2 regions of the Arthrobacter sp. UYP4 genome follow, and region 2 is predicted to be linked to the other one. Evidence: riboswitches for the same ligand, from Rfam matches in the RefSeq annotation. Region 2 holds a riboswitch; the other holds the start of a gene.
What was found. A riboswitch is a leader RNA that binds a small molecule or an ion and turns the genes downstream of it on or off. The one in region 2 is predicted to bind cyclic di-GMP.
Positions count from the first base shown of each region.

Region 1: another riboswitch for cyclic di-GMP. It lies ahead of AC0Z9V_RS16285 (glycoside hydrolase family 26 protein); the one in region 2 lies ahead of AC0Z9V_RS08295 (response regulator transcription factor).

Region 1 is NZ_JBXAVU010000005.1:94,459-104,175, forward strand. Features, by position in the region: gene AC0Z9V_RS16255 (NAD(P)/FAD-dependent oxidoreductase) at 1-236, shown strand, start outside; gene AC0Z9V_RS16260 (YtxH domain-containing protein) at 315-743, opposite strand; gene AC0Z9V_RS16265 (multidrug effflux MFS transporter) at 928-2,196, shown strand; gene AC0Z9V_RS16270 (alcohol dehydrogenase catalytic domain-containing protein) at 2,171-3,382, opposite strand; gene AC0Z9V_RS16275 (hypothetical protein) at 3,529-3,780, opposite strand; gene AC0Z9V_RS16280 (DNA-formamidopyrimidine glycosylase family protein) at 4,160-4,999, shown strand; gene AC0Z9V_RS16285 (glycoside hydrolase family 26 protein) at 4,958-6,229, opposite strand; cyclic di-GMP riboswitch class I at 6,247-6,321, opposite strand; gene AC0Z9V_RS16290 (peroxiredoxin-like family protein) at 6,649-7,320, shown strand; gene AC0Z9V_RS16295 (GNAT family N-acetyltransferase) at 7,432-7,890, shown strand; gene AC0Z9V_RS16300 (aminoacyl-tRNA deacylase) at 7,903-8,391, opposite strand; gene AC0Z9V_RS16305 (LacI family DNA-binding transcriptional regulator) at 8,415-9,449, opposite strand; gene AC0Z9V_RS16310 (sugar phosphate isomerase/epimerase family protein) at 9,561-9,717, shown strand, end outside.
Region 2 is NZ_JBXAVU010000001.1:1,767,311-1,777,027, forward strand. Features, by position in the region: gene AC0Z9V_RS08270 (GGDEF domain-containing protein) at 1-462, opposite strand, end outside; gene AC0Z9V_RS08275 (TetR/AcrR family transcriptional regulator) at 668-1,282, opposite strand; gene AC0Z9V_RS08280 (DUF7793 family protein) at 1,502-1,933, shown strand; gene AC0Z9V_RS08285 (LysE/ArgO family amino acid transporter) at 2,039-2,638, opposite strand; gene AC0Z9V_RS08290 (LysR family transcriptional regulator ArgP) at 2,707-3,609, shown strand; cyclic di-GMP riboswitch class I at 3,707-3,781, shown strand; gene AC0Z9V_RS08295 (response regulator transcription factor) at 3,922-4,779, shown strand; gene AC0Z9V_RS08300 (Hpt domain-containing protein) at 4,776-5,225, opposite strand; gene AC0Z9V_RS08305 (YegP family protein) at 5,595-5,831, shown strand; gene AC0Z9V_RS08310 (DUF6221 family protein) at 5,863-6,123, opposite strand; gene AC0Z9V_RS08315 (sensor histidine kinase) at 6,181-7,695, opposite strand; gene AC0Z9V_RS08320 (response regulator) at 7,692-8,441, opposite strand; gene AC0Z9V_RS08325 (hypothetical protein) at 8,559-8,831, opposite strand; gene AC0Z9V_RS08330 (efflux RND transporter permease subunit) at 8,992-9,717, opposite strand, start outside.

The DNA of each region.
Region 1 (9,717 bases), on a different contig from region 2:
TCCTCGCGGGCCTGGGCTGCGAGATGCGCGGCGACGGCTGCGTCAGCACCGACGACATCGGACGGACCTCGGCGGAACGGGTCTGGGCCGTCGGCAACGCGACCGATCCCGCCGCCCAGCTGGTGCCGGCGGCAGGGGATGCCTATCGGATCGCCGTCGCGGTCAACGCGATCCTGGTGGAGGAGGACTGCGAGGTCTGCCTGGAGGCGGAGGAAGCGGTGAGCGAGGGCGTCTGAAGCCCGGGGCAGGGTCCCCCCGCCCCCGTACGCCCGAAGGCCCCGGCAGTACCGGGGCCTTCGGGCGTGCTGTCGCCCCTACTTGCCGAGGTCGGGGCGGGTGGCGTCGTCCTGTGACAGGAACGGCGTGTCCTCGACGTGCGCGGGATCGCCGCCGCTCGGACCGGTGGGGCCGGTGCTGCCCGTGTCCATGGCGGTGACGACCGGTGGGACATCGAGGGGGAGATCCCCGCTCGCGCCGACGGCCACGCCCGGCTCGGACGGCTTCTTGGCGCCGTCGTCGGATCCCGAGCCGCCCTTCTTCAGCGCACCCTTCAGGGAGTCCTGCACCGCGGGCGCCTTGCTCTTGATGGTTCCGGTGGTCGACGCGACGGTGTCCTGCACCTTCGGGTTGTTCCACAGCTGCTGGGCCTTCGTCTTGATCTGCTCGTAGCTCCCACGGCCGGCGCGGGTGCCGAGGACGTAACCGGCCGCCATGCCTGCTCCGAAAACAATCTTGTTCTTCATGCCGTTCTCCCTTCGGTGGACTGCGTGCTTCCGAATCTAGACCACCACGCGAGGGGGAGCGAGGGAAGTTTTCCGTCGGACGCCCTGGCCGGCCCTGCGGCGATTGCATGGCAGGTCCTGGCCTCGCGGCCGGGGATGGGCGAGGATGGCAGGGAAAGCGCTATCCACAGAACGGGCAATTCTCATGGGCTCCACCCCGCACCTCCTCGCACGCTCGGGGAAGGACGTCCGCCGGGACGCTCCGCACCCGAGGGTCCTCCTCCTCGTCGCGGCGCTCGCGATGCTGCAGGTGATCTGGCCGCTCACCATGGACCTGTACCTGCCCGCGTTCCCTGCGATCCGCCGCGAGTTCGGCGCCGACGAGTCCGCCGTCCAGCTGACCCTGACAGCGGCCTTCATCGGTATGGGCATCGGTCAGCTGGCCTCCGGACCGGTGTCGGACGCCGTCGGACGGGCGCGCCCCCTGGCGGTGATGATCGTGGTCTACTGCATCGCGACGGCTGCGTGCGCCCTTGCTCCCACCATGGCCTGGCTCATCGCGAGCAGGGCTCTCCAGGGCATGGGGTCGGCCGCCTGTGCGGTCATCGCCCTGGCCATCGTCCGTGACCTGTACACGGGCAGGCGCCTGCTGGTCTTCCTCGCCCGCCTGTCCATCGTCTCCGGCGTGTTCGTGGTGGCGTCCCCCGCCCTCGGCGCCCAGCTCCTCCAGGTGGTCGGCTGGCGGGGACTGTTCTGGACACTCCTCGGCTACGGCGTCGTCCTGCTCTGTGTCGCGGGCAGGATCCTGCTTCGGAACGAGACGCACACGCGGGACCGCCGGCTGCTCCGGAAGGGCGTCCGCCTCCGGGACGACTACCGCAGCCTCGCCTCGGACGCCCGGTTCCGGTCCGTCGCCGTGGCCGGCGGGCTGCTCTTCGCCGCGATGATGTCCTTCATGGCCGGCAGCGCCTTCCTGCTGCAGGAGGTCTTCGGGCTCAGCCCGTCCGCCTACGCCCTGCTGTTCGGCGCCCAGGGCGCCCTCATGGTCGTCGGGGCGCAGGTGGGAGGCCTGGTGGCGCGACGGGCCTCGCCGGTCCTCGCCGTGCGCGTCGGTGCGGTGGCCCTGGTGGTGGCCGCCGCCGTCCTGCTCCTGAGCGTCGGGTTCGCCCCGCACCTCGGCCTGTGGGGACTGATGGCGCCGGTCATGGGCTTCACGGCGTCGTTCGGCCTGGTCAATCCGGCCCTGCAGGCCACGGCGCTCGAGCACCACGGCCTCCGTGCCGGCACCGCCGCCTCCCTGTTGGGCGCGTCCAACATGGCAGGTGCCGCCGTGATCGCCCCCCTCACCGGAGCGTTCGGGCTGTCCTCGCCCGTGCCCACCGCCGTGGTCATGCTGGCGTGCGCGGTGGTGGCCGCCCTCCTCCTCGTGCTCGGTGTGCGGCGGACGCCTATGCCGTCGTCAGTACCGTCTTGAGCCAGCCCTCCTCGCGCCGGTCGAAGGTCAGGTAGGCGTCGACGACGTCGGTGAGCGGCTCGTGCTGGGTGATGAACCTCGTCGGATCGAAGACCCCCGACGCGACGAGGTCGAGCAGCGGCGGCGTGACCGAGCGGTGATCGCAGTTGCCCATGCGTATCGTGAGGTTCTTGTTCATCGCCTGGCCGATGGGATAGGTCATCATCTGTGGGCTGTAGACCCCGATGATCCCGATGCGGCCGTACTTCCGGACGGTCTCCACGCTCCACCGGGACACCTGGGAGGGTGCATTCCCCGGCACCCAGTTCCCGCCCTGCGCATTCGTGGTGGGGGCGACCTCCGCGACCTCCCGGGCGAACTGCTCCGCCTGCTGCTCGCCGTCCGCCGCCGCCGGGCCGGAGGACGGGCGCTGGGCGTCCACGCCCACGGCGTCGATGACGGCATCGACGCCGATGCCCAGCGTGGCGTCCATCAGGGCCTGCACCGGATCCTCGCGGTTGAAGTCGACGACCTCGGCGTTCTGGCCGAGCGCCTGGACGAGGCGGGTCTCGACGCCGTCGATCGCGAACACGCGTGAGGCGCCCTGGCGGAAGGCGGAGGCGATGGCGAACTGCCCGACGACGCCCGCACCGTACACGGCGACGGTGTCGCCGCGTCGCACTCCTGCCAGCTCGGCACCGAACCACGCGGTGGGGAAGATGTCCGAGAGCAGGATGGCCTGCTCGTCGCTGACGGTGTCCGGCAGCGCGGTGAGCGTGTTCGAGGCCCACGGGATGCGGGCGTACTCGGCCTGCAGCCCGTTCACGGGCCCCGTGGTCTGCGGCCCGCCGAAGAAGCAGGTGCCGGCCTGCGGGCCGTTCGGATTGGCGGTGTCGCACTGGGCGGTGTGGCCGGCCCGGCACTGCCAGCACACGCCGCAGGACATCGTCGAGGAGACGACCACCCGGTCGCCGGGGGCGAACCGGCGGACCGCTGCGCCGACGGCGGTGACCTCTCCCACGGCTTCATGGCCGAGGATCGTCCCTTCCTTCATGCCCGACATGGTGCCGCGGATGAAGTGCAGGTCGGTACCGCAGATGGCGCTCCGGGTGATCCGTACGATGGCGTCATTGGGATCGAGGATCGAGGGATCATCGACGGTGTCGAGGCGGATGTCACCTTCACCGTGCCAGACGAGTGCTTTCATGGGAGGCTCCTGATGCGGCGGGGCCGCGGGTAGGGTGCTGGTCGGCAAGCAATCCCAACGCTAGGAGTTCCCCTCCGGGGCTACAACGCCACGTGGCACCCGGCGGCCGGTTGCCACGATTCGTGGGCGGGTGTAGGCGCCGGCGGTCAGGAGGAGCGGAGGACGGGTTCGACGACGTCGGGCCGGACCGGGGAGGAGCCGGGCTGCTGGTCCCTGCGATCGAGCTCCTCGGTGAGTTCCTCGTGCCGGATCTCGGTCTCCATGGCCGCTTCGCCGTCGGTGGCGTATTCGTGGTCGAGCTCGCGGTGGATCTTGCTGTTGAGGACCTCGACCTCGGGCAGCTCGAGTGCTGTGAGGTCTTCCGGGAAGTCGTCGGAGGGCGTGAGTCTGGTTCTCAAGGGGGTGCCTGTTCGGTGGTGGGACGGGACACTGCGATCGGGCCCGCTTCTAGACCACGCATGCCGGGCGAACCCGGCAGGGCAAGCCAAAAGAGTACCGGCTCGACCGCCCGGAACGGAAGCCGCCCGGCGCTACGTCGACGTGTTCTTCGCCTGCCGGTCCGTGAGGTCGCGATCGGCCAGGAGCACGCCGCCCATCAGGAGCCGGAAAGCGCGGGCCATGCCTCCCGGGCGAGGAGTCCGGGAGGGCAGAGCCACGGAGCGACCGGTGGGCGCAGGCGGTCGACACGAGCGGGTCGTGCGCCCGGTCTTCCCGGACCGGGTGTCGGTGGCGGGGGCTAGCCTGCCCTGATGGATGCCGGAGCGAGCAGGAGGTGCGATGCCCGAGGGTGACAGCGTGTTCCGGCTGGCGGCACGGCTGAGGCGGTCCCTCGACGGGCGACTCCTCCGCCGTGGCGATCTGCGTGTCCCCGCCCATGCCACGAGTGCACTGGACGGACTGCGGGTGGTGGAGCACGTGACGCATGGCAAGCACCTGCTGACGCGGCTGGACGGCGGACTCACCCTCCACACGCATCTGCTCATGCAGGGCTCCTGGACGGTCACCGCCGCGGGCAGGAAGCTGCCGCGCGCACTGCTGCCCGACGCACGGGTGATCCTCGAGGTCGAGGACGGCCCCACCGCCTACGGACTGAACCTTCCCGTCGTCGACCTGCTGCCCACGCGGGCGGAGGCCGATGTCGTCGGGCACCTCGGACCCGATCCGCTGCGCGACGACTGGTCCGCGGAGGAGGCGGCCACCAGGCTGTGCCGAGATCCCGCCGAACGGGTCGCCGCGGCCCTGCTCGACCAGCGCAACGTCGCCGGCTTCGGCAACCTCTGGGCCAACGAGCTGTGCTTCCTGCGCGGCATCCACCCGGACACCCCCGTGGCCGACACCGACATCCCCGCGCTCGTGGCGCTCGGCGCACGATGCCTGCGGTTCTCCGCCGTCCAGCCCGGTGCCCATCAGGTCACCACGGGCACGACGCGCAAGGGCGAGCAGCACTGGGTGGCCGGCCGGGCCGGGAAGCCGTGCCTGCGCTGCGGCACCACCGTGTGCGTCCGTGCCGAGGTCCCCGGTGATCCGGGCCGCCGCCGGACCTGGTGGTGCCCGCGCTGCCAGCCGTTGCGGCAGTCAGCGCCGGGTGGCGAGCGCCGCCGCGAAGGCGTCGGCTGACGCTGCCGTGCTGTTGATGCGCCAGTCGGCCTCCTTCGCGATGTGGAACCAGACGAGGGCGACGACGTCCGGCTGGGCGGAGAGGTAGCCGACCAGGTTCGTGATCCACTGGGGCTTCGATCCGCCGACCTCCGAGGACGCGGTCTCGGCGATCAGGACGGGTTTTCCCGGAGCGAGCCGGCGGAGCTGCGCGATCCCCTCGCCGAAGACCGCCTCCGGTTCCTGCCAGCTGCCCCCCGACGGGGAGGTGCCCCAGTTGTAGCCGTCGAGTGCCACGGCGTCGACGTACCCGCTGCCCGGATAGAGACCGTCGAGGGGGACGGAGCCCCAGTAGGGCACGTTCGGGTTCCAGACCCAGCTGATGTTGGTCGCACCGGTCGACGCGACGACGTCGTGCACGTGCTGGTAGGCCGCGACGTAGTCTCCCGTCCCGTTGCCGTTGACGCCTTCCGCCCAGGGGTACCAGTTCCCGTTCATCTCGTGGGCGAAGCGGAGGTACACCGGCTGGCCCCACCGGCCCAGGGCCGTACCCCATTCGCGCAGGTAGGCGTCGAAGTCGCCGGCTGCGATGCGGTCCAGCGAGTAGGCGGGCTGCGCGGTGCCGCCGCCCCAGGTCCAGGGCTCCCAGGTCAGGAGGGTCTCGGCGCCCCTCGCTCGGACGGCGTCGAGTTCGGCGATGGGCGCGGGCTGGTTGAAGTCCTTATAGGACAGGACGATCGAGGGCGCCTCGCCGGCGAGGGCCGTCACCTCGTCCAGTTCCGCGCCGGCAGCCGGCCCGCCATTTGTGCCCACGCCGAACCGGATCGCCTTGGCTGTGCCGCTCGGCACGGGGGTGGGCTCGACGACGGTGAAGCGGGCGGTCGCGACCGCGTTCCCGGCCGTCGCGGTGACGGTCACGGTGCCCGCAGCGGCGGGCATGACGATCGACGCCTGGAAGGCGCCGCCGGCGGTCGTGGTCACGGCCACCCTGGCGGTTCCGGCGACGACGGTACCCTTGGTCCGTTTCGGGAACCCCGCACCCGAGACGGACACGGACGCACCGGGTGCACCGGAGACGCTACCCAGCGTGATCGTCGCAGCGGCCTGCGCGGGGGGAGGGGTCAGCCCGAGGAGCAGGACCGAGATCACGGCGAAGAAGAGGGGGAGCCGGTGGGCGGTGGTCCGTGCCGAAGCGGCAGCGGGAGGGGGAGCGGCGGGGGGAGTCTCGGGTGGAGTCGCGGGTGGAGTCATGGTCGGCACCTAGCTGGTTCGGTAGCCCGGCTGACCGCAGGGGTCCCGTGGCTTTGCGTCCCCGGCTCGCGCCGGGTTTGCCGTTGTCGCCGGGCGGTCGCCCGGGCGCCGGAGGTCCCCGCCGCGGCGGGGCTCCTCCACCATTGTCCCGGAGGTCGTCGTCGGACGGTGGCGGGGCGCCTGAAGGATGCCAGAGGATTCCTGCAGGTCTTCCGCAGCATGCCCGGATCGCCCGCCGGCACCGCTGGAACCGGCCTCGTGGGACGGGCGGAACCGGTCTCAGTCCTCGGTGCGCCGCGGTGGCGGGCGGTGCGGACTATGACGCGGACGGACCGGCGCTCTGGGAATTCGCGGTGACGTGCACCACAATGGGTCCTGCTGCGGGATCGAGGCACCCGCGGTGTTGTTGAGGGGGACAGATGAAGCAGAGACCGGCGTTCACGAACACCATCGCATTCCAGATCGACGAGTACAGGCCGACGTTCGAGGCGCAGGTCGGCCCTGCCCTCGCAGCGGTCTTCGCCCGTGAGCAGGAGGATCTCCGCCGCGCCGGGATCCCCCCGGGGACGGCGCACGCGGGCGACCTGCTCCCCGATGCCGTCCTGCACGACGAGCACGGCCGCCAGGTGCGTCTGGGCGAGGTGCTCGGGGCCGCGGCGGCCATCCTGGTGTTCTACCGCGGTTCGTGGTGCCCGTACTGCAGCATCGCGCTGAAGACGTACCAGCGCGAGCTCCGCCCCGTCGTCGAGGCGTTCGGGACTCGGCTCATCGCGATCAGCCCCCAGGCCCCCGAAACCGCCGTCGCGGCCGCACGCGCCGCGGGACTGCGCTTCGAGCTGTACTCGGACGAGGGCAACGCCCTCGCCTCGCGCCTCGGGATCGTGACGGTGCCCAGCGCGGAATCCGAGGCGGCACGCGCAGCCCTGGGCATCGACGTCGCAGGCACCAACATGGACCGCACCGCAGCCATCCCGTTCCCCACGGTGGTCGTCGCCGACGCCACGGGCACCATCCGCCTCATCGACGTCCGGGTGGACTACACGACGCGCACGGAGACGTACGACATCATCGAAGCCCTGATCGCCCTGTAACCCGCACCCCCCGAGGCAGGCGCCGGTAGGATCACGGCGTGCCGTGCCGGAACACACCCGTCCCGGTCGACGGTGCCGCCGCGCCCACAACACCGAGAGGACAGGCCCTGCATGGAGCTGACGATCGAACGCGTGCCCTTCGACGCCCCCGACGCCGAGGCGCTGCGCAACGCCCAGCAGGCCGAACTGCACGTGCGCTACGGCAGCGAGGACCACGAGCCCGGAGAGTCCCCTACCGCGGACAACGTGCCCTTCTTCGTCGTCGCCCGGGCAGCGGATGGAACGGCCGTCGGCTGCGGGGGCCTGCGCCCGCTCGGCGACGGAGGTCTCGAGGTGAAGCGGATGTATGTGCTTCCCGAGCGCAGGGGCCAGGGCGTCGCGACGGCGATCCTCCGACGGATCGAGGAGCAGGCGCTCGCCATGGGCAGCAGGACGCTGCTGCTCGAGACGGGCACGGAGCAGCCCGACGCCATGCGGTTCTACGAGCGTGAGGGGTACCACCGCATTCCCGCCTTCGGCCTGTACGCGGGCGAGGCACACTCGGTCTGCTACGCCAGGCTCCTCGACTGAGAAGGCCCGCCGTCAGGTTCCCGGGATCTCCGTGGTGATGTCACCGAGGGTTGCCGAGAGGGATGCCAGGAGTGCATCCGCGTCCGTGAACAGCAGGAAGTCCCGGGATCCCGAGCCCATGCCGATCCGCCGTCCCCGGATCCGCTCGTCGGCATAGACGGGAAGGGCGCTCCTGCTGCCCAGTGGCGTGATGGTCCCGGACTCGTAGCCGGTGAGTTCGAGGGCGCTCGCGGGCGGCACGAGCGAGGCCTTGTTCACGGCCAGCAGCGCGCGGAGCCTGGACCAGTCGAGGCGTCTCGTCCCCGGGATCAGGACGAAGACGGTCGTCCCGCCGCTGACCTTGACCACCAGGGTCTTCACTCCGTCTTCCCCGGTGAGGCCCTGGACCGCCGCCGCGTCGTCGAAGGTGCCGTCCTCGTCCCGGGGCACCAGGGATACCCCGAGTCCTCGGGCTGCTGCATCGAGCTCGGCGGGAAGGGGGCGGGCATTGGCGGTGTCCATCGCCCCATCGTAGGTGCCGCCCGTCAGGCCCGGCCGGCTGGGAGCACAGCCGTGCTGGCCCGCACCACGAGGTCGCTCCCCGGCATCGAGCGGGTCCGGGCCTCCCCGGAGTCGAGCAACGCGAGCAGCAGTTCGGCGGCGATCCGGCCCTGCTGCCCCGGGTTGCGCGCCAGGGCCGTGACCGCGGGCGAGGCCAGCCGGCAGTGCAGGGAGTCGTCCCAGCTCACGATCGCGACGTCCCCCGGGCAGCGCAGCCCGAGCTCGCCGAGGGCCAGCAGGCCGCCCATCGACATGAGGTCGTTGCCGAACACGACCGCGGTCACCGGCTCCGCGGGGGCGTTGAGGAGCGCTACGAGGGCGTCGCGCCCGGCGTCGAGCGCGTAGGTGGCCTCGTGCAGCACCACCTGCATCCCGTACCCGGCCGCACGTTCCCGCACCCCCCGGATCCGCTCCTCCTCGTGCAGGAAGGTGTGCGGCCCGGTGACATGGGCGATCCTGCGATGGCCGCCCTCGTGGAGGTGGTCGACGATGGTCGCGGCGTCGACGGAGTGGTCCGTCGTCGTGCCCGCGAACCTGTGCGGTGCGCCGGTCCCGGGCGCGCCGTGCAGCACGAAGGGCAGCCCGAGCCGGGTCAGCAGGGCGGGGCGCGGGTCGTCGTGCAGGTGGTCGAAGACCACGACGCCATCGACCTTCCGCTCACCGGCCCACCGCTCGTAGATGAGCTGCTCCTGTGCCGGGTCCTTGCCCACCATCCGCAGCATCAGGGCCATGTCCGCCTGCGCGAGTGCCGCTTCGATCCCGGTGAGCAGGCCCATGTAGTAGGGCTCGGTCCCGATGAGCAGGGGATCCGCCGAGAGCACCATCCCGACCGCGCCGGCCCGCGAGCGTGACAGGGCGCGAGCGGAGGAACTCGGGTACCACTCGAGCTCCTCCGCGAGGTCCAGGACGCGGCGCCGGGTCAGCTCGCTGACACCCGGCTGGCCGTTGAGGGCGTAGGAGACGGATGCCTTCGAAATGCCCAGCCTCTTCGCCAGGCCGGCGATGGTTTCCTTGGCCATGGCCTACACGATAGCGCCACCCATCCCTTGACCCGCTCCGGGTGATCACCTAGGTTCGACCTAGGATCTGAACCGGTTCAGTACACCCTGTTCTCAGCGAGGAGAATCTCCGTGACGTATTCACTCCAGCTCTACACCCTGCGGGCGGCGATGGGGGAGGACCTGCCGGGCACCATCCGGCGCGTCGCCGAGCTGGGCTACACCGCCGTCGAGCCGTACAACTTCGTCGCCACGGCGGACGAGCTGGCCGAAGCGCTGTCGGCCAACG
Region 2 (9,717 bases):
GACCGCGAGCGGACGTTGCGTGGTGGTCGTGTTGGGGTCCAGCCGCCAGATCTCGAGGGAGGCGCGTCCGATGAAGAACGTCATGAAGGCGAGGAGGAACCCTCCGGCGGACCAGGTGTTCGTCGACGGGCTGTCGAAGGCGGAGGCCACCACCGTGATGACCGGTGCGATCAGGATCTGCCACGGTCTCGGTGCCGTCGTGCGCAGGGCCCGCGCGCCGGCCCACACGCATGCGGCTCCTGCCACCAGCAGGGCGTTGCCGGCCGGGTTGGCCCAGACCTGGTGGACCGTACCATCACACAGGTAGAGACCGGTGCCCGTGAGGAACGAGGCGATCGCCGCGCACCACCAGGTGCTGTAGGTGGAGTGGCTGCGCCGCACGCTCACGCCGTAGAACAGCACCAGCAGGGTCAGCGCGATCACGCCGAACGCAACCTGCAGCGTCACAACATCCAGCCTCATGCAGCTCCCGCCATCGCGCGATGTCCCTCCGGCCGCCCAGGCAGCTCCCCGAAGCCTGACCGGATACGGCCTCGCCGCAACGATCGACCGCCCCTGCACAGGCCGTGCCCGGTCCTCGCGCAGGTCGTGCACCGCCCGAGGTGGTGCTACCGATGGTAGCGAACGCGGACGCGGGGGCCGATCCGGGCGCGGACGAGGCACACCCCTATCGGATGGTCCAGTCTGCCTCCCCGCCCTCGATGGGCGTGTGGAGGCCGATGAGGTGCTTCCCGAGCCGCTTGATCCGTGCACTGCTGCCGGGATCGATGCCCACACCCGAGACGACGGCGCCCTGCATGAGGACCAGCCAGCAGTAGGCGAAATCCTCCGCGTCGGTCAGGCCCATCGCCGTGGCGGCCTTCTCGACCGTGGAACGGATGTCGTCCAGGTAGAGGACGGCGGCCGCCCCGATCGCATGCCGCGGGCCGGTTTCCAGCAGGGCACGGATGTAGGGGCAGCCGGCGAAGTCCGGCGTGTGGAACCACTCGTCGAAGATGTCGAAGATCGCCAGCAGCTGTCCGCGGGGCGTATCCGCGCGGCGCTCGCTCTCCGCCCCGAGATAGCCGATCGTGAAGAGGCGCTGACGGCGCTCGAAGAACGCCATGACCAGATCGTCCTTCGACGGGAAGTGATGATAGAAGGTCGCCTTGGCCACGCCGGCCGTCGCGATGATCTCGTTCACCCCGACAGCCCGGACCCCGCGCTGCAGGAACAGGTCGTACGACGTCCCGAGGATCCGCTCCCGGGCGTCCTTCGTCTGGACTGCCGCCGCTGCAACCATGGATCTCCCCTGCTGTCGACTCGTCCGTCCATCCTAGGGTAGACAGACCGGTCTGCCCGTCGGGTACGCTGGACCGTCCGGCGGTTCCCCCAGCCGTCGGACACCTGGAGAGGCGTGAGACCCGATCCACGGTGCCGGCGGCCCCGGAAGAGGCCGCCGGTACCGCTTCCCCGGGAGGACAGAGCCGGCCCGACAGCCGCACGAGGGAGGAGGTGCCCGGTGAATCCACCTTCCGCGGAGACCGCCAGGTTCCACCTGGAGTACCTCGCGACCGGCGTGCTGACGCTGCGCTGGGCGAGATCCATCGAAGTGACCGCGGGCGACATCGAGGCACTCGGGGTCCGCGTGCAGGCACTGGCCCCGGGATGCCTTCCTCCGATCCTGGCCGACCTCAACGGCATGGTCACCCTCTCCAGGGAAGCGTTCACCGCACTGTCCTCCGCGCGGAACCTCCCGGCGGTCGCCGTCGTCGGCGCTTCGCCCGTCGAGAGGGTGCTCGTCGCCCACTTCCAGGCGGTGCACCGGCCGTCGTACCCGATCGAGTACTTCGAGCGACGGGACGAGGCCCTGACCTGGTTGCTCCGACGGTCACCCCGCACCGCGGTCGGCCCGATCCCGGCAGCACAGGCGATCGTCGGCTCCTGGCGTTAGCCGCCCTTCCGGCCGGTGGGACGACCGCCGTCTCCCGACGCCTGCCTCCGGCAGACCGCGCCGACGGCGTTGCCGCGGTGGTGCCCCGCCCGCTCACCCGCGCGGCTACACGACGAGCATCACCGCGAGGACGAGCATGACGACGGCGATCGACCCGTCGAGCACACGCCAGGCCCACCGTCGGGTGAAGACCGGGGCGAGGTACCGCGCACCGACACCGAGTGCCGTGAACCAGAGGATGCTCCCCAGGCCGGCTCCCGCTGCGAACCACCACTTCCCCGGGGTCCCGTGGGTGCTGGCCAGCGATCCCAGCAGCAGCACGGTGTCGAGGTAGACGTGCGGGTTCAGCCAGGTGAGGGCGAGGCAGGTACCGAGCGCGGCCCGCCAGGAGGTGCCCGTCCGGCTGTCGGCATCGAGCGTGCCACCCCGGACGGCCCGGCGCGCGGCAACCACCGCATAGCCGGTGAGGAAGGCTGCCCCTGCCCAGCGCACCACCTCGAGGACGACGGGGGCGCCGGTGACCACCACACCCAGTCCGCCGACTCCGAGGGCGATCAGCACGAGATCCGAGAGTGCGCACACGGTCACGACCAAGGCCACGTGGGACCGCCGCAGGCCCTGGCTCAGGACGAAGGCGTTCTGGGAGCCGATGGCGACGATCAGGGTCAGTCCGGCAGCGAGGCCGGTAGCAGCGGAAGCGATCACATCACCACGGTAGGAGTGGAAGGGCCTTCAGGCCAGCTAATGGTTCTTCAGTGTGGTAAGACGGGCTTATGTCGAGCATCGAACCGGCGCAGGCAAGGGCCCTCGCGGCCATCGTAGGGGAGGGTAGCTTCGAGGGGGCCGCCGCCCTGCTCTCGGTGACGCCCTCGGCGGTGAGCCAGCGCATCCGCGCACTCGAGGTGGCCGTCGGGCGTCCGGTGATCACACGCACCCGTCCGCTGCATCCCACCGAGGCCGGCGAGGCCATCGTCCGCTTCGCACGTCAGTTCGACCTGTTGTCCGCGGACCTCGCCTCCGAGCTGGGAGCCGCCGGCGAACGGCAGCACCAGCGCATCACGATCGTCATCAACGGGGACTCGCTGCACACCTGGGTCCTGCCGGCCCTGGCACCACTCGCCGAGAGCCTGCAGGTCGAGATACTGCGGGAGGACCAGCAGCATTCCCTCGATCTGCTGCGCGACGGGACCGCCGCCGCAGCCATCACCTCCATCGCCGAGCCCGTGCAGGGATGCTCGTCCCGGCCCCTGGGCATCATGCGCTACGTCCCGGTGTGCGCGCGGGCTTTCCGGGAGAAGTGGTTCCCCGACGGTGCGGGCCCGGACCGCCTCGCGGACGCTCCCGTGATCGTCTTCGACCGCAAGGACGACCTGCAGGACCGCTACCTGCGCACCCGTACCGGGCGGCCCGTCTCCCCGCCCCGCCACTTCGTCCCGGCAGCGCAGGAGTTCGCCGACGCGATCCGGCTCGGCATGGGGTGGGGGCTGATGTCCGAACTCGAGCTGGAGGCCGGACCACCCACCGGCGACGTCAGCCCCCTCGAGCCGGGTGGCCACGTGGACGTCCCGCTCCACTGGCAGCAGTGGCGGCACGGCTCCCGGTCCCTCGATGCCGTCGGCGAGGCGGTCCTCCGCGCGTCCGCCGTCCTGCGCCGGCCGGGAGCAGGGACGGCGTGAGCGTCTCGGGCCCCTTCGGACCGGCTTCTCCTGCTGCGCACCCGCAGTGGCAGAAGTGTCACCCGACATTGCTAAGATCGTCGGGCGGGCAGCCGCTCGTCGACAAAGGCAAACCCGGTGCGAACCGGGGACGCAAAGCCACGGAACCCACGAGGTCAGCCGGGCCGCCGAAGAGAACAGGTCCACGGAGTATGCCTCGGACACGCCAAGTCAATACAGTCCTCCCAGCACGGTACTCCCCGGGGTCCACACGGACGGCGGCGGTCCTGGTGACGCCGCGCTGGGCCAACCGCCACCATCAGGCACCCGGTCATGAATAGCCCCCTCTCCGGTGACCGCCGGGCCGCCGTCGTGATCGAGGACGATCTCGACATCAGGAACCTCGTGTCCGCCATCCTCGAGCAGGGTGGCTTCCAGGTCAGCGGCGTGTCCAGCGGCCGCGAGGGTGTCGACGTCGTCCGCCGGGAACACCCGGCCGTGGTCACGCTGGACATCGGACTGCCCGATATCGACGGGTACGAGGTCCTACGGCGGATCCGCTCCACGACGGACTGCTACGTGATCGTCCTCAGCGGACGCACGGACGAGATGGACATCCTCACGGCGCTCCAGGCCGGCGCCGACGACTACGTGCTGAAGCCCTTCCGCCCCCGCGAGTTCAGGGCGCGCATCGACGCGATGCTCCGCAGGCCGCGCATCGGCCAGAACGCGCAGCACCCTCCGACACAGCCGCCCGCAGCAGCAGGACCTGCGCCAGGACCTGCGACTGCACCCGATCGTCCCACGGACGCCGGGACCGCCAAGGGGACGGCAGGCCTCCTGCGGAACGGCAGCCTCGTCGTGGACAGCGAAGCCCGCACGGCGACCTGCTCCGGCGTCGAGCTGCCGCTCACGAAGACCGAGTTCAACCTGCTCCACGAGTTGATGGCGAGCAACGGCGCCGTGCGCACGAAGGAGGAGCTGGTCCGCGTGTCCCGCGGCCGTGACTACCGCGGGTACAACTTCGTGAGCCGCACGGACGAACGTGCCATCGAGGTGCACATCGCCAACCTGCGCCAGAAACTCGCCCGATCGGAAGGCGACCCCGAGCTCATCACGACGGTGCGTGGCGTGGGCTTCCGGATCATGCCGAGGCGCGTCGATCCGGGGCAGGAGCGCGCGTCCGGCTAGTGGCGTCCCAGGTAGGTGTCGAGCAGTTCACGGACGGTATCGGTCGCACAGCCCCGGAGCAGCGCGACCGACCGCTGAGCGGCGCCGAGGTCGTCGGCAGCGAGGAAGCGCTGCGTGGCGAGTGCGGCCTGCTTCAGGCGCGTGGCTCCCACCATCGCCGCCGACGTCGTCACGCTGAGCACGGCGTCCTGGGCGGCCATGGGGTCGCCGTCCTGCAGCCAGGCCTCCAGGCGGTCGATCTTCCCTTCCAGCGTCTCGGAGAAGTCGCGGGCGAAACGCTCGACGACGAACGTGTCCGGGAAGTCGCGCTCCATGTCCCGCAGGACGTCGAGGTCCAGGAGAGGCGCAGCCCTGCCCGACGCGTCCGGGACCCGGACGGCGTCGCCCTGCGGGAGCGCCGTCCCCTCCTGGTGCTGGCCAGGAGGCGGGGTCGGATGGATGGGCACAGTTCAAGGGTAGCGACGGCGGGAGGAGGCGGTGCGGTATCCACAGCTTCTTGCGCAAAGCTTGTGGAATGGCGGAGGCGCCCCTACGGAGCCATGCGGTCCGTCGGGCCACTGCACTGATTGCGGCACCGGTCGGGCGGCGTTCTTCCTCCAGGCGTTCCCTCCCGGACCGGGCATCGGCCCCGGTTCGCCGATGACACGTACTCGCCAGTAGTCCGCAGACTGCTTATCATCGGGGCTTGGGTGTGGCTGGGGTCACATGGGGCAAGCCCTATTCCGTCACCGGGCCAGACGGGACTCGGCCTCGAGTCCCGGATTCGACAGCGAGCCCGAGCAGTCCTTCTGTCCGGGACGATTGCAGGGGGCACCATGGCCGCGGCGTTCGAACTCTTCCATGATCGGGACGATGCCTTCAGGTTCAGGTTGAAGACACCGGACGGGACGGTCATCGCAGTGTCCAAGCCGTTCCCGGGGAAGGCGGCGGCCGTGGCGGGCATCCGGGCCGTCCGGGAGTGCGCCGGGACCGGGCTGATCACGGACCTCTGCCCGCCGACGCCTTCTCCCGAGGGCGCCCCGCAACGCTCCGCCGGACCCGCTCCCGGCTAGTCCGTCCGAAGGAGGCGAAGCACGCCCGCGCCTAGGCCCTCCAGTCCTGGCGATAGGCGGTATGGCCTGCCCACGGCAGGGCCACCAGCCGGAGGACCGCGAGCCCGTCCGATTCGTCGAGGCCGGCACTCACGTAATCGATGAGCTTCCTCTTCGACCGGCACTCCGCAAGGACACGCTCGGGGTCGTACCACCCGCGGGCACCCCACACCTCCTCGGGAAGGTTGCCCACGCGGGCGGCCTTCTCGTCCTCGGTGATGCGTGCGTCCAGGAAGTCGGCGAGTTCGTTCATACCCCTGAGCCTATCGAGCGCCCACGGCATGGCCGTACTCCACGCTGTGCGGTGGGCTTAGGGGCGCTCCTGGTCGGGGTCGCGACCCGCCGGCGGGAGCGGCAGGTCCACGGTGAACCGGGTGCGGCCGGGCTCGCTGGTCACGCTGATGGTTCCACTGTTGGCTTCGACGAGAGCCTGGACGATCGCCAGCCCGAGACCGGTGCTCCCTGCGCTCGCGCTCCGCGCGGCGTCGCCCCTGCTGAAGCGCAGGAAGATCGTGTCGAGGAACGCCGGGTCGATGCCGGGACCCGAGTCCGTGACGGTGATGCTCGCCCTTCCGTCGCCGGCTGCGAGCGCCGTGGAGATCGCGGTACCCGGCGGGGTGTGTCTGTGTGCGTTGGCGAGCAGGTTGATGAGCACCTGGCGGATCTCGGCCCCGACGGCGCGTACCTCGACGGGCTCGTCCGGCAGGTCCAGGCTCCAGGCATAGTCCGGGGCGGCCACCCGGGCGTCGCTCGTCGTCTCGATGACCAGTTCCGTCAGGTCGACGTCGGACGCCTCGCCGCGCTGGCCCTCGTCGAGTCGCGCGAGCAGCAGGAGGTCCTCGACGAGGGAGGACATGCGCTTGGACTCGCTGTCGACGCGTTCGAGCGCGGCACGGCCGGACGGACTGACGATCTCACTCATCAGGATCAGCTCGGTGTAGCCGCGGATGGACGTCAGGGGGGTGCGCAGTTCGTGGCTCGCGTCGGCGACGAACTGCCGCACCTTCGTCTCGCTCGCGTGGCGTTCCCGCAGCGCACTGGTGACGTGGTCGATCATCTCGTTCAGGGCCAGCCCCACCGTCCCGACCTCCGTGCCCGGCTGCGCTGCGGCAGGCGGGACCCGCACGGGGATGGCCACCTCCCCCGAGGACAGCGGGAGCTGCGAGACGGACGTCGCCACGGCGGAGAGTTCCTCGAGCGGGCGCAGGGACCGGCGGATGATCACCGTGCCGGCAAGGCCCGTGAGAGCCAGCCCGGCGAGGGAGAGCGCGGCGACGGTGATGTCCAGGGATACGAGGGTGCTGTCCCGCTCCGCCGTGGACAGACCGGTGACCAGGACGCCGCCGTCGGGGTCGAACGCGACGGGGAGGTCCGCCGCGTCCACCCGGTAGCGCCCGCTCGAGAGCACCAGTTCCTCGGGACCGTCGGCGGGTTCGATGCCGGCCAGCAGGTCGAGATCGGCTCCGGTGAGGGGCTCGGTCGTGCCGTCGTCCTGCACGAGCGCGGAGTTCCGCGCCTCACCGTCGTCGAACACCGCGTTGAGGGTTCCCGGTCGCTGGCCGGCTGCGTTCTCCGGGTCGACGTCACGGGACGGCCGCTGGTCGTTCCCCGGTGGTCGCCCGCCGGGGTAGCCCGCCCGGCCGGCGGCGGGCTCGAGGGCAGCATCGAGCTGGCGGGTCAGGTAGCTGCTCATGGCGAGGTGGCTGAGGACGCCGATCGCGATGCAGATCGCCGTGAGCAGGGCGAGGGTCGCCAGGATCAGTTTCGTGCGCAGGTGCAGCGGCCGATGGCCCGGTCGATCGCCGGCGGGGTCCTGCGGGGTCATGAGGCGGCGGGTTTGAGGACGTAGCCGGCGCCCCGAACGGTGTGGATCATCGGTGCACGCCCGGCGTCGATCTTCTTGCGGAGGTAGGAGATGTACAGCTCGACGATGTTCGCCTGGCCGCCGAAGTCGTAGTTCCAGACGTTGTCGAGGATCTGCGCCTTGCTGACCACGCGGCGCGGGTTCTCCATGAGGTAGCGCAGCAGCTCCCACTGGGTCGAGGTCAGGGCGATGTCCTCTCCGTTGCGGGTGACCTCGCGCGTGTCCACGTTCATCACGAGGTCGCCGACCACCAGTTCCGCGGAGTCCGACGCCGCGACGCCGGAGCGCTGGACGAGGCGGTGGAGGCGCAGCATGAGTTCTTCCATGCTGAAGGGCTTGGTGACGTAGTCGTCGCCGCCGGCGGACAGCCCGGAGATGCGGTCCTGCACGGCGTCCCTGGCCGTGAGGAAGAGGGCCGGGACGTTCGGTGCGAAGGTGCGGATCTTCTTCAGCGCCTCGATGCCGTCGACGCCGGGCATCATGACGTCGAGCACGAGGACGTCGGGGCGGAAATCCCGTGCCGCGGATATCGCCGTGGCGCCGTCGCCGGCGGTCGTCACGCTCCAGCCGGCCATCCTCAGGCCCATGCTCACGAGTTCCGCGAGGCTCGTCTCGTCGTCCACCACGAGCGCCCGGATAGGGCTGCCGTCCGGGTGCGCCAACCGCGGCAGGTTGTCGGTCATGGAGTGGTGCGTGGCGTCGGCCATCGTGTCTACCTTGGTGTCGTCTGGGATGCGGCGGGGCCGGCGTGCGCTGCGGGCGGAGCGGTGCGGTCGGTCGAAGGTCCCGTCCAGTATCCCGCACGGGTCCGGAGGACCGGGGTCTCAGGCGGAGAGGGGTCCCGCTGCAGCGCCCTGGTCGAGCGAGCCGCCGGGATCCTGCCTCCGGACGATGGCCTGCTCCGCCGGGAGGGTGGTCCCCACGACGACGGCGGTCCGGGCGCCGGCGACGGGCGCCGTGGGATCGGCGCCGACCGGAGCGAACGCCGTGGTGCCGAGCACCGCGACCAGGGCCATGGCACCGATGGCCGCCCTGATGCCCTTGCGTCCAGGGGTGAGTTCGGGGGTGAGTTCGGGGGTGGGTCGGTAGCTGATCACGGCGTCCTCCTGCGGGCTGGTGGTGTTCCTCCAGCCTGGTGCCGGCACCTGGGGCAGGGCTTTCCCGTAGCTGTGCGGTCGCTGTGCAGGAAACGCACAGCTACGGGCTGTCAGCGACCGGTGCACGGACCCGGCGGTGGCCGCCGGCGGACGCGCGCGGCTACCGTGGCGACGCGACCCTGCCCAGCCCGGACGGCCACCAGATCTTCGGTCCGATGTCGTAGGCGAGCGCGGGGATCAGCAGCGAGCGGACCAGCACGGTGTCCAGCAGCACGCCGAACGCCACGATGAACGCGATCTGCGCGAGGAACAGGATCGGGATCACGCCCAGCGCGGCGAAGGTCGCCGCCAGGACCACGCCGGCAGAGGTGATCACCCCGCCCGTGACGCCGAGCCCCCGGAGGATGCCCGGCCGCGTGCCGATGCGCAGCGACTCCTCGCGTACCCGGGTCATGAGGAAGATGTTGTAGTCCACGCCGAGCGCCACCAGGAACACGAAGGCGAAGAGCGGCACGGAGGCATCGGCGCCCTCGAACCCGAAGATGCCGTTGAACACCAGTGCGGAGACGCCCAGGGCCGTGGCGTTCGAGAGCGCCACGCTGGCCACGAGGAGCACGGGTGCGACGACGGAGCGCAGCAGGACGATCAGCACTCCGAGGATGACGAGCAGCACGATCGGGATGATCTTGACGAGGTCCGCGAGGGCCGTGTCGTTGGTGTCGATCGCCACCGCGGTGACGCCGCCCACCAGCGCGTCGGGACTGGCGTCGTCGAGCGCCGTCCGCAGCTCCCGCACCACGTCCTCCGCCTGCCCGGAGTCCGCCTGGAACTCGAGCGTCCCGCTGATCAGGACCTGCCCGTCCTCGACGGCGGGCACTCCCGCGGC